2 linked regions of the Chlorobaculum tepidum TLS genome follow. Each later gene encodes a partner of the first gene's protein in a complex. Links are inferred from orthologs where the notes say so. Each region holds a gene or a part of one and is shown in the gene's direction. Other genes may lie near its edges.

What was found. The genes of interacting proteins can lie anywhere in the genome.
Region 2: the proteins of secY (region 1) and secA are in contact, whole or in part, in a crystal structure (PDB 3DIN), measured with the Thermotoga maritima proteins. The link is inferred for Chlorobaculum tepidum TLS from one-to-one orthologs. Residues at the interface, in WP_004081795.1 of Thermotoga maritima: Glu108, Gly109, Glu110, Glu111, Ala236, Glu237, Arg238, Arg239, Ile240, Thr241, Ile242, Gln243, Tyr244, Ala245, Arg246, Arg247, Val248, Thr249, Gly250, Arg251, Arg252, Val253, Tyr254, Gly256, Ala257, Ser258, Thr259, Tyr260, Leu261, Pro262; in WP_004082002.1 of Thermotoga maritima: Glu261, Ala262, Arg263, Lys300, Ala301, Arg302, Thr303, Ile304, Ile305, Leu323, Tyr324, Asp325, Pro326, Val329, Ser330, Tyr333, Ile336, Lys340, Phe345, Val349, Glu363, Phe364, Tyr374, Ser375, Gly376, Gly377, Glu393, Ile395, Thr482, Ser483.

Annotation. Positions count from the first base shown.
Region 1 is NC_002932.3:2,052,712-2,055,744, reverse strand. Bases 72-3,033 are described here. They hold secY (preprotein translocase subunit SecY), read left to right. Parts: upstream 72-870; coding sequence 871-2,196; downstream 2,197-3,033. Other genes in these bases: map (type I methionyl aminopeptidase), read left to right, coding at 2,211-2,984; rplO (50S ribosomal protein L15), read left to right, coding at 292-852; rpmD (50S ribosomal protein L30), read left to right, coding at 73-258. Also shown: rpsE (30S ribosomal protein S5), read left to right, coding at 1-54. UniProt on the Escherichia coli protein: The central subunit of the protein translocation channel SecYEG. Consists of two halves formed by TMs 1-5 and 6-10.
Region 2 is NC_002932.3:1,161,226-1,164,929, forward strand. The notes cover bases 72-3,704. They hold secA (preprotein translocase subunit SecA), read left to right. Parts: upstream 72-408; coding sequence 409-3,504; downstream 3,505-3,704. Other genes in these bases: AYT24_RS05600 (hypothetical protein), read right to left, coding at 72-87; purL (phosphoribosylformylglycinamidine synthase subunit PurL), read left to right, coding at 3,633-3,704. Outside these bases: more of AYT24_RS05600, read right to left, coding at 1-71. UniProt on the Escherichia coli protein: Required for protein export, interacts with the SecYEG preprotein conducting channel.

The DNA of each region.
Region 1 (3,033 bases):
AACGATGTGGCAGAGCGCCGCTCAAAGAGCTTGAAAGAGGTATTTGAAAGCTAAAAAGGAGATAAGGTGATCATGAGCGAGAAAATGATAAAGGTTACCCAAGTGCGCAGCGTTATCGGCGGCACCAAGAAGCAGAAAGACACGATCAAGGCTCTCGGTCTGGGAAGGCCGAACCACAAGGTCGAAATCAAGGACAACGCCTGCACGAGAGGTCAGATTCGCGTCGTCCAGCACCTTGTCAAGGTTGAAGAGCTTTAACAGAATCAATAAAGACAGTCGGGAATCAAAGCAATGGATTTAAGTTCACTCCGCCCTGCCAAAGGTGCAGTCAAAGCAAGAAAAAGGGTCGGTCGCGGCCCCGGTTCAGGTAATGGTACGACAGCGGGCAAGGGCAACAAGGGTCAGCAGTCGCGCAGCGGCTACCAGCGTCCGGTCATCGAGGGCGGTCAGATGCCGATCTACCGCAGACTTCCGAAATTCGGTTTCACTCCTCCCAACCAGAAGGCTGTGGCTTGCGTCAACGTCGCCCAGATCCAGATGTGGATCGAGAAAGGGCTTGTTGGCGAAGAGATCAGCGTGCTCGATCTCAAGCACCTCTGCAACGCCAGCAACCAGGAGTATTTCAAGGTACTCGGCAACGGTGAGCTTACTTCCACAGTGACCATCACGGCACACTTCTTCAGCAAGAGTGCCGAAGAGAAGATCGCCAAGGCTGGCGGCAAGATCGTCAAGGCGTATCGCACCCTCGAAGAGGCTGCCAAGGTTAACGGTCTGCCGTTTGAAGAGGCTCTTTTGACTCCTAAAGCCAAAGTTGTCAAGGTCAAGAAAGAGAAGAAATCGGTCAAGTCTTGAATCAGGGAATGAGCTGCCATGAAGCTTACTGAGAGTATCAGGAATATCAATAAAATCCCGGAGTTAAGGCAGCGTATACTGTATACCCTCCTGCTTCTGTTTGTTTACAGGCTGGGATCGCATATCACCATCCCAGGGGTTGACGCCTCTGCGGTAGCGAGCGCAACCACCTCTCATTCCAACGACCTGTTCGGTCTGTTTGACCTGTTTGTCGGAGGCGCGTTCGCTCGCGCCTCGATCTTTTCTCTTGGCATCATGCCGTACATCTCGGCCTCCATCATCATCCAGTTGCTTGGCGCGGTGACTCCTTATGTGCAGAAGCTCCAGAAAGAGGGTGAGGAGGGACGCCAGAAGATCAACCAGTATACTCGCTACGGCACTATTCTTATAGCGCTGCTGCAGGCGTGGGGCGTGAGTGTCAACCTTTCAAGCCCATCATCGTTCGGCAAGGTGGTTGTGCCCGATCCGGGTTTTTTCTTTACCATCACTGCGGTCATTATTCTCACTGCCAGCACCGTGTTTGTCATGTGGCTTGGCGAGCTGATCACGGAACGGGGGATCGGAAACGGCATATCGCTTATCATCATGATCGGTATTCTGGCAAGGTTCCCGGCCTCGCTGGTTGCTGAAGCCCAGTCGGTTTCGTTTGGCAGCAAGAACTGGATCGTCGAGATTGTTATCATGGCGTTGATGGTAGCCATTGTGGCTATCGTCGTCATCTTGACCGTCGCCACGAGAAGGATCCCCGTACAGCACGCCAAACGCGTCGTGGGCCGCAAGGTTTATGGTGGCGGTACGCAGTACATCCCGATAAAGATCAACACGGCTGGCGTCATGCCGATCATTTTCGCCCAGTCGATCATGTTTCTTCCGAGCACTTTCCTTTCATTTTTCCCAGAGAGCGAGGCGATGCAGAAAGTCGCTGCGGCGTTCGCTTACGACTCGTGGTTTTACGCGGTCGTGTTCGGTCTGATGATCGTCTTCTTCACCTATTTCTATACGGCCATCGCCTTTAACCCGAAAGAGGTTGCCGACACGATGCGCCGTCAGGGCGGCTTCATTCCGGGCGTTCGTCCGGGCAAGAACACCGAGGAGTTCATCGACAACATCCTGACCCGGATCACGCTTCCGGGGGCCATTGCGCTTGCTGTAATCGCAATTTTACCGACTTTTCTGACCAAGTTTGTCAACGTGACTCCAGGCTTCGCCAACTTCTTCGGCGGTACCAGTCTGCTCATCGTCGTCAGCGTGGGACTCGATACGCTTCAGCAGGTCGAGAGCCACTTGATGATGCGTCATTACGACGGATTCATGAAGACGGCCAAGGCGCGCGGACGCCGGTAAGCAAGAGACGGGACATGATCACCATCAAGAGCGAACGGGAAATAGAACTGATGCGGGAGGCTGGAAGACTGGTCGCCCGCGTGCTTGACATGCTGGAGAACGAGATTAGGCCCGGCATTTCAACCAAGCGCCTTGACGAGCTTGCCGAACAGTTCATCAGAGATCATAACGCTGTGCCGAGTTTTCTGAATTACGTTCCGAAAGGCGAGTCTGGCGTGACGCCTTATCCGGCGACGCTTTGCGTGTCGATCAATGAGGAGGTTGTTCACGGTGTGCCGAGCACGAAGCGCATTATTCACGAGGGCGAAATCGTCTCGGTCGATTGCGGAGTATACAAGAGCGGTTATCATGGAGATTCAGCGCGGACGTACATTATCGGCGAGGTCGATCCTGCGGTGCGGCAACTGGTTGATGTTACTCGTGAGTGTCTTGATCTTGGCATCGAGCAGGCTGTCGAGGGAAACCGTCTGCATGATATTTCGGCAGCGATTGAAAAGCATGCTCGCTCATTTGGCTACAGTGTGATCGAGAATATGGTTGGCCATGGCATCGGCAGCGAGTTGCATGAAGAACCGGCAGTACCGAATTATGGAAGACCGCATACCGGGGTGAAGCTTCGTTCCGGTATGACGCTGGCCATTGAGCCGATGATCGCGCTCGGTCGTTCCCGTCGTGCGGTCAGCAAGCGGGGTGCCTGGGCCGCGGTGACCGAGGATGGAAGCTATTCAGCCCATTTTGAGCATACCATCGCCATCGGGAAAGCTCAGGCGGAAATCCTGACGAAGTAACGCAGGCAGGGCAAGCATCACAATCATAGTATAACGATCAGAAAGCGGA
Region 2 (3,704 bases), 890 kb from region 1 along the record:
ACGTGCCTGCAACGGGCTTGCGGGCAGAACTGACAGCAGCAGAAAAAGAGCCAGAAGCGGCACACGAAGAGCTTGTTTGTCTGTCATGGCAAAGTGGATTCAGGCTTATCTTTTTGAATTTTAATATAACGCAAACAAAAGCCTGTTTCACGCTTCCGGTCAACACAGATCAGGAAATGCTGTTTGACCAATCAAATTCGCAAGGGCAGCTCACAACGCTCTCCTGTATCCCCATCGTTGAGTCATCTCTTCCCGGGCGAGAAGGGCTGTCAGCGCGGCTTAACCGGAAAACATGTTTTTTTCGGCAGTTGTTTTTTCAGCGTGCTAAATTCGGTACTTTATGGTTCATTGGAAAGTGCGCCTTGTGCCGCCGGAACAGTTACGAAACATCGAGAAATCAAGGGTTACATGCTCAAAATTATTGCAAAGATTTTTGGATCGAAGCACGAAAAAGACATCAAGAAAATCCAGCCGATCGTCGATAGAATCAATGAGATTTATGGTACGCTCAACGCTCTGCCGGACGAAGCATTTCGCAACAAAGGAGTTGAGCTGCGCAAAAAGGTGCGTGACAAGCTCATCCCGTTTGAAACAAAAATAAAAGAGACCGAGCACAAGCTCGAGCGTCCGGACATGAGCCACGAGGAGCACGAGAAGCTGAACATTGAGCTCGAACAGCTCCGCAACAAATATGAAGAGGCCACGGCAGCCATTCTCGACGAGGTGCTTCCAGAAACGTTCGCTCTGGTGAAGGAGACTTGCCGTCGCCTGAAGGGTCACACCTACACAGTGATGGGTCACGAAATGGTGTGGGACATGGTGCCTTACGACGTGCAGCTCATCGGCGGTATCGTACTGCATCAGGGCAAAATCGCGGAGATGGCTACCGGTGAAGGCAAAACGCTGGTCTCCACCCTGCCGGTCTTCCTGAATGCCCTGACCGGGCGCGGCGTGCATGTAGTGACGGTCAACGAGTACCTGGCCCAGCGCGACATGGAGTGGATGCGACCGGTTTACGAATATCACGGACTCTCGACCGGCGTAATCCTTGCGGGCCTCTACTCCAACCAGCGACGCAACGCGTACCTTTGCGACATCACGTGGGGCACCAACAGCGAGTTCGGCTTCGACTACCTGCGCGACAACATGGCAGGCTCCGAGGAGGAGATGGTGCAGCGCGACTTCTACTTTGCCATCGTTGACGAAGTGGACAGCGTGCTGATCGACGAAGCCCGCACGCCGCTGATCATCTCCGGCCCTGTCCCCAACTCCGATACCGACACCAAATACCGCGAAATCAAGCCCTGGATCGAACAGCTCGTGCGAGCGCAGCAGAACCTCGTGGCTACCCTCCTGGATCAGGCTGAAAAAACCCTGAAAGAGAAACCGAACGATTTCGATGCCGGTCTGGCGCTGTTACGTGTCAAGCGCGGCCAGCCGAAAAACAAGCGCTTCATCAAGATGCTCTCACAGCCCGGCATCGGCAAGCTCGTCCAGTCGGTCGAAAACGAATACCTGAAGGACAACTCATCCCGCATGCACGAAGTGGACGACGAACTCTTCTATGCGGTGGATGAAAAAGCCAACACGATTGACCTCACCGAAAAGGGGCGCGAGTTTCTGGGCAAGCTGAGCCATCAGGATCAGGATCTCTTCCTCCTGCCCGACGTGGGCAGCGAAATCGCGGCGATCGAAGCTGACAAAAATCTCCAGCCGACCGACAAAATCCGCAAAAAGGACGAGGTCTATCGCCTCTACTCCGAACGCTCGGACAGCCTTCACACCATCGGACAGCTCCTCAAAGCCTACACGCTTTTCGCAAAAGATGACGAGTACGTGGTGCAAAATGGGCAGGTGATGATCGTGGACGAGTTCACTGGTCGCGTGCTCGCCGGACGCCGTTACAGCGACGGATTGCATCAGGCCATCGAGGCCAAGGAGAATGTCAAGATCGAGGGCGAAACGCAGACGATGGCCACAATCACCATCCAGAACTACTTCCGCCTCTACAGCAAGCTGGCTGGCATGACCGGTACGGCAGAGACCGAGGCTTCGGAGTTCTTTGAAATCTACAAGCTCGACGTGGTGGTCATTCCAACCAACCACCCGATTGCGCGCCACGACCAGGACGACCTTGTCTACAAGACACGCCGCGAGAAGTACAACGCCATTGTCAACAAGGTGCAGGAACTGAATGCCAAGGGTCAGCCGGTACTGGTCGGCACGGCGAGCGTCGAGGTCTCGGAGACGCTGTCGAGAATGCTGCGTGCCAAGCGCATCCAGCACAACGTGCTCAATGCCAAGCAGCACGCCCGCGAAGCGGAAATCGTTGCGATGGCCGGCCAGAAGGGCGCGGTGACTATAGCCACCAACATGGCCGGACGAGGCACCGACATCAAGCTCGGCCCTGGAGTGCGCGAGATGGGTGGTCTCTTCATTCTCGGCTCGGAACGGCATGAATCGCGCCGCATCGACCGCCAGCTTCGCGGACGCGCCGGACGCCAGGGCGACCCCGGTGAATCGATCTTCTACGTCTCGCTCGAAGACGACCTGATGCGCCTGTTCGGCTCGGATCGCGTTATTGCGGTGATGGACAAGCTGGGCCACGAAGAGGGCGATGTGATCGAGCACTCGATGATCACCAAATCGATCGAGCGCGCGCAGAAGAAGGTTGAAGAGCAGAACTTCGCCATCCGCAAGCGCCTGCTTGAATATGACGATGTCATGAACCAGCAGCGCGAGGTGATCTACACCCGCCGCCGCAAGGCGCTCAAGATGGGACGTCTGAAGAACGACATCATGGATCTTTTGCAGGACTATTGCTACACCGTGGCCAAGAAGTTCCACGAGTCGAACGATCCTGCGGGGCTGGAAGAGCAGGTGTTGCGCGAGCTTTCTGTCGAGTTCCACGTCGAGGCGTCAGCCTTCGAGCGCGAGCCGTTCGAGCAGACCGCCGAAGCGCTTTACAAAGCCGCCAGCGAATTCTACCACCGCAAGGAAAACTCGCTCCCTGACGAGATCATGCAGCAAATCGAAAAGTATGCCGTCCTGTCGGTGATCGACCAGAAGTGGCGCGAACACCTGCGCGAAATCGACAGTTTGCGCGAGGGCATCAACCTGCGCGCCTACGGCCAGAAAGATCCGCTACTCGAATACAAGCAGGAGGCCTACAAACTCTTCGTCGAACTGCTGCGGGAAATCGAGCACGAAACCCTGTCGGTGGCATTCAGGCTCTTCCCGGTCTCGCAGGATGAGTCGGAGGAGATCGAAGCTCGACAGCGTCGGCAGGCAGTGCGCCAGGAACGCCTCGTGGCGCAGCACGCCGAAGCAGAGAGCACCTACAAAATCGCCGCGGATGGCGGAATGAACGCTACGCTCTGGATGCCCGGCGACGAGATCGTCGTTCAGCAACCGGTGCGAACCGAAAAAAAACCGGGCCGTAACGACGACTGCCCCTGCGGCAGCGGCAAGAAATACAAAAACTGCTGCGGCGCAAATGAGTAACCTTGCAGGGGCGGGTCTTGTGCCCGCCCTGTTTTGTGGACGATGTAGACAATGAGTTTTATTTTCAACCCTGTTTGGCCTACACGTCCTGTTCGACCTGTTAGACCTATAAAAATTTCCACCATACCATGAGCACCGAACCTGAAGTGAACCTGAAGCTGGCCCAGGAGCATGGCCTGAACGAAGAGGAGTACGCTAAG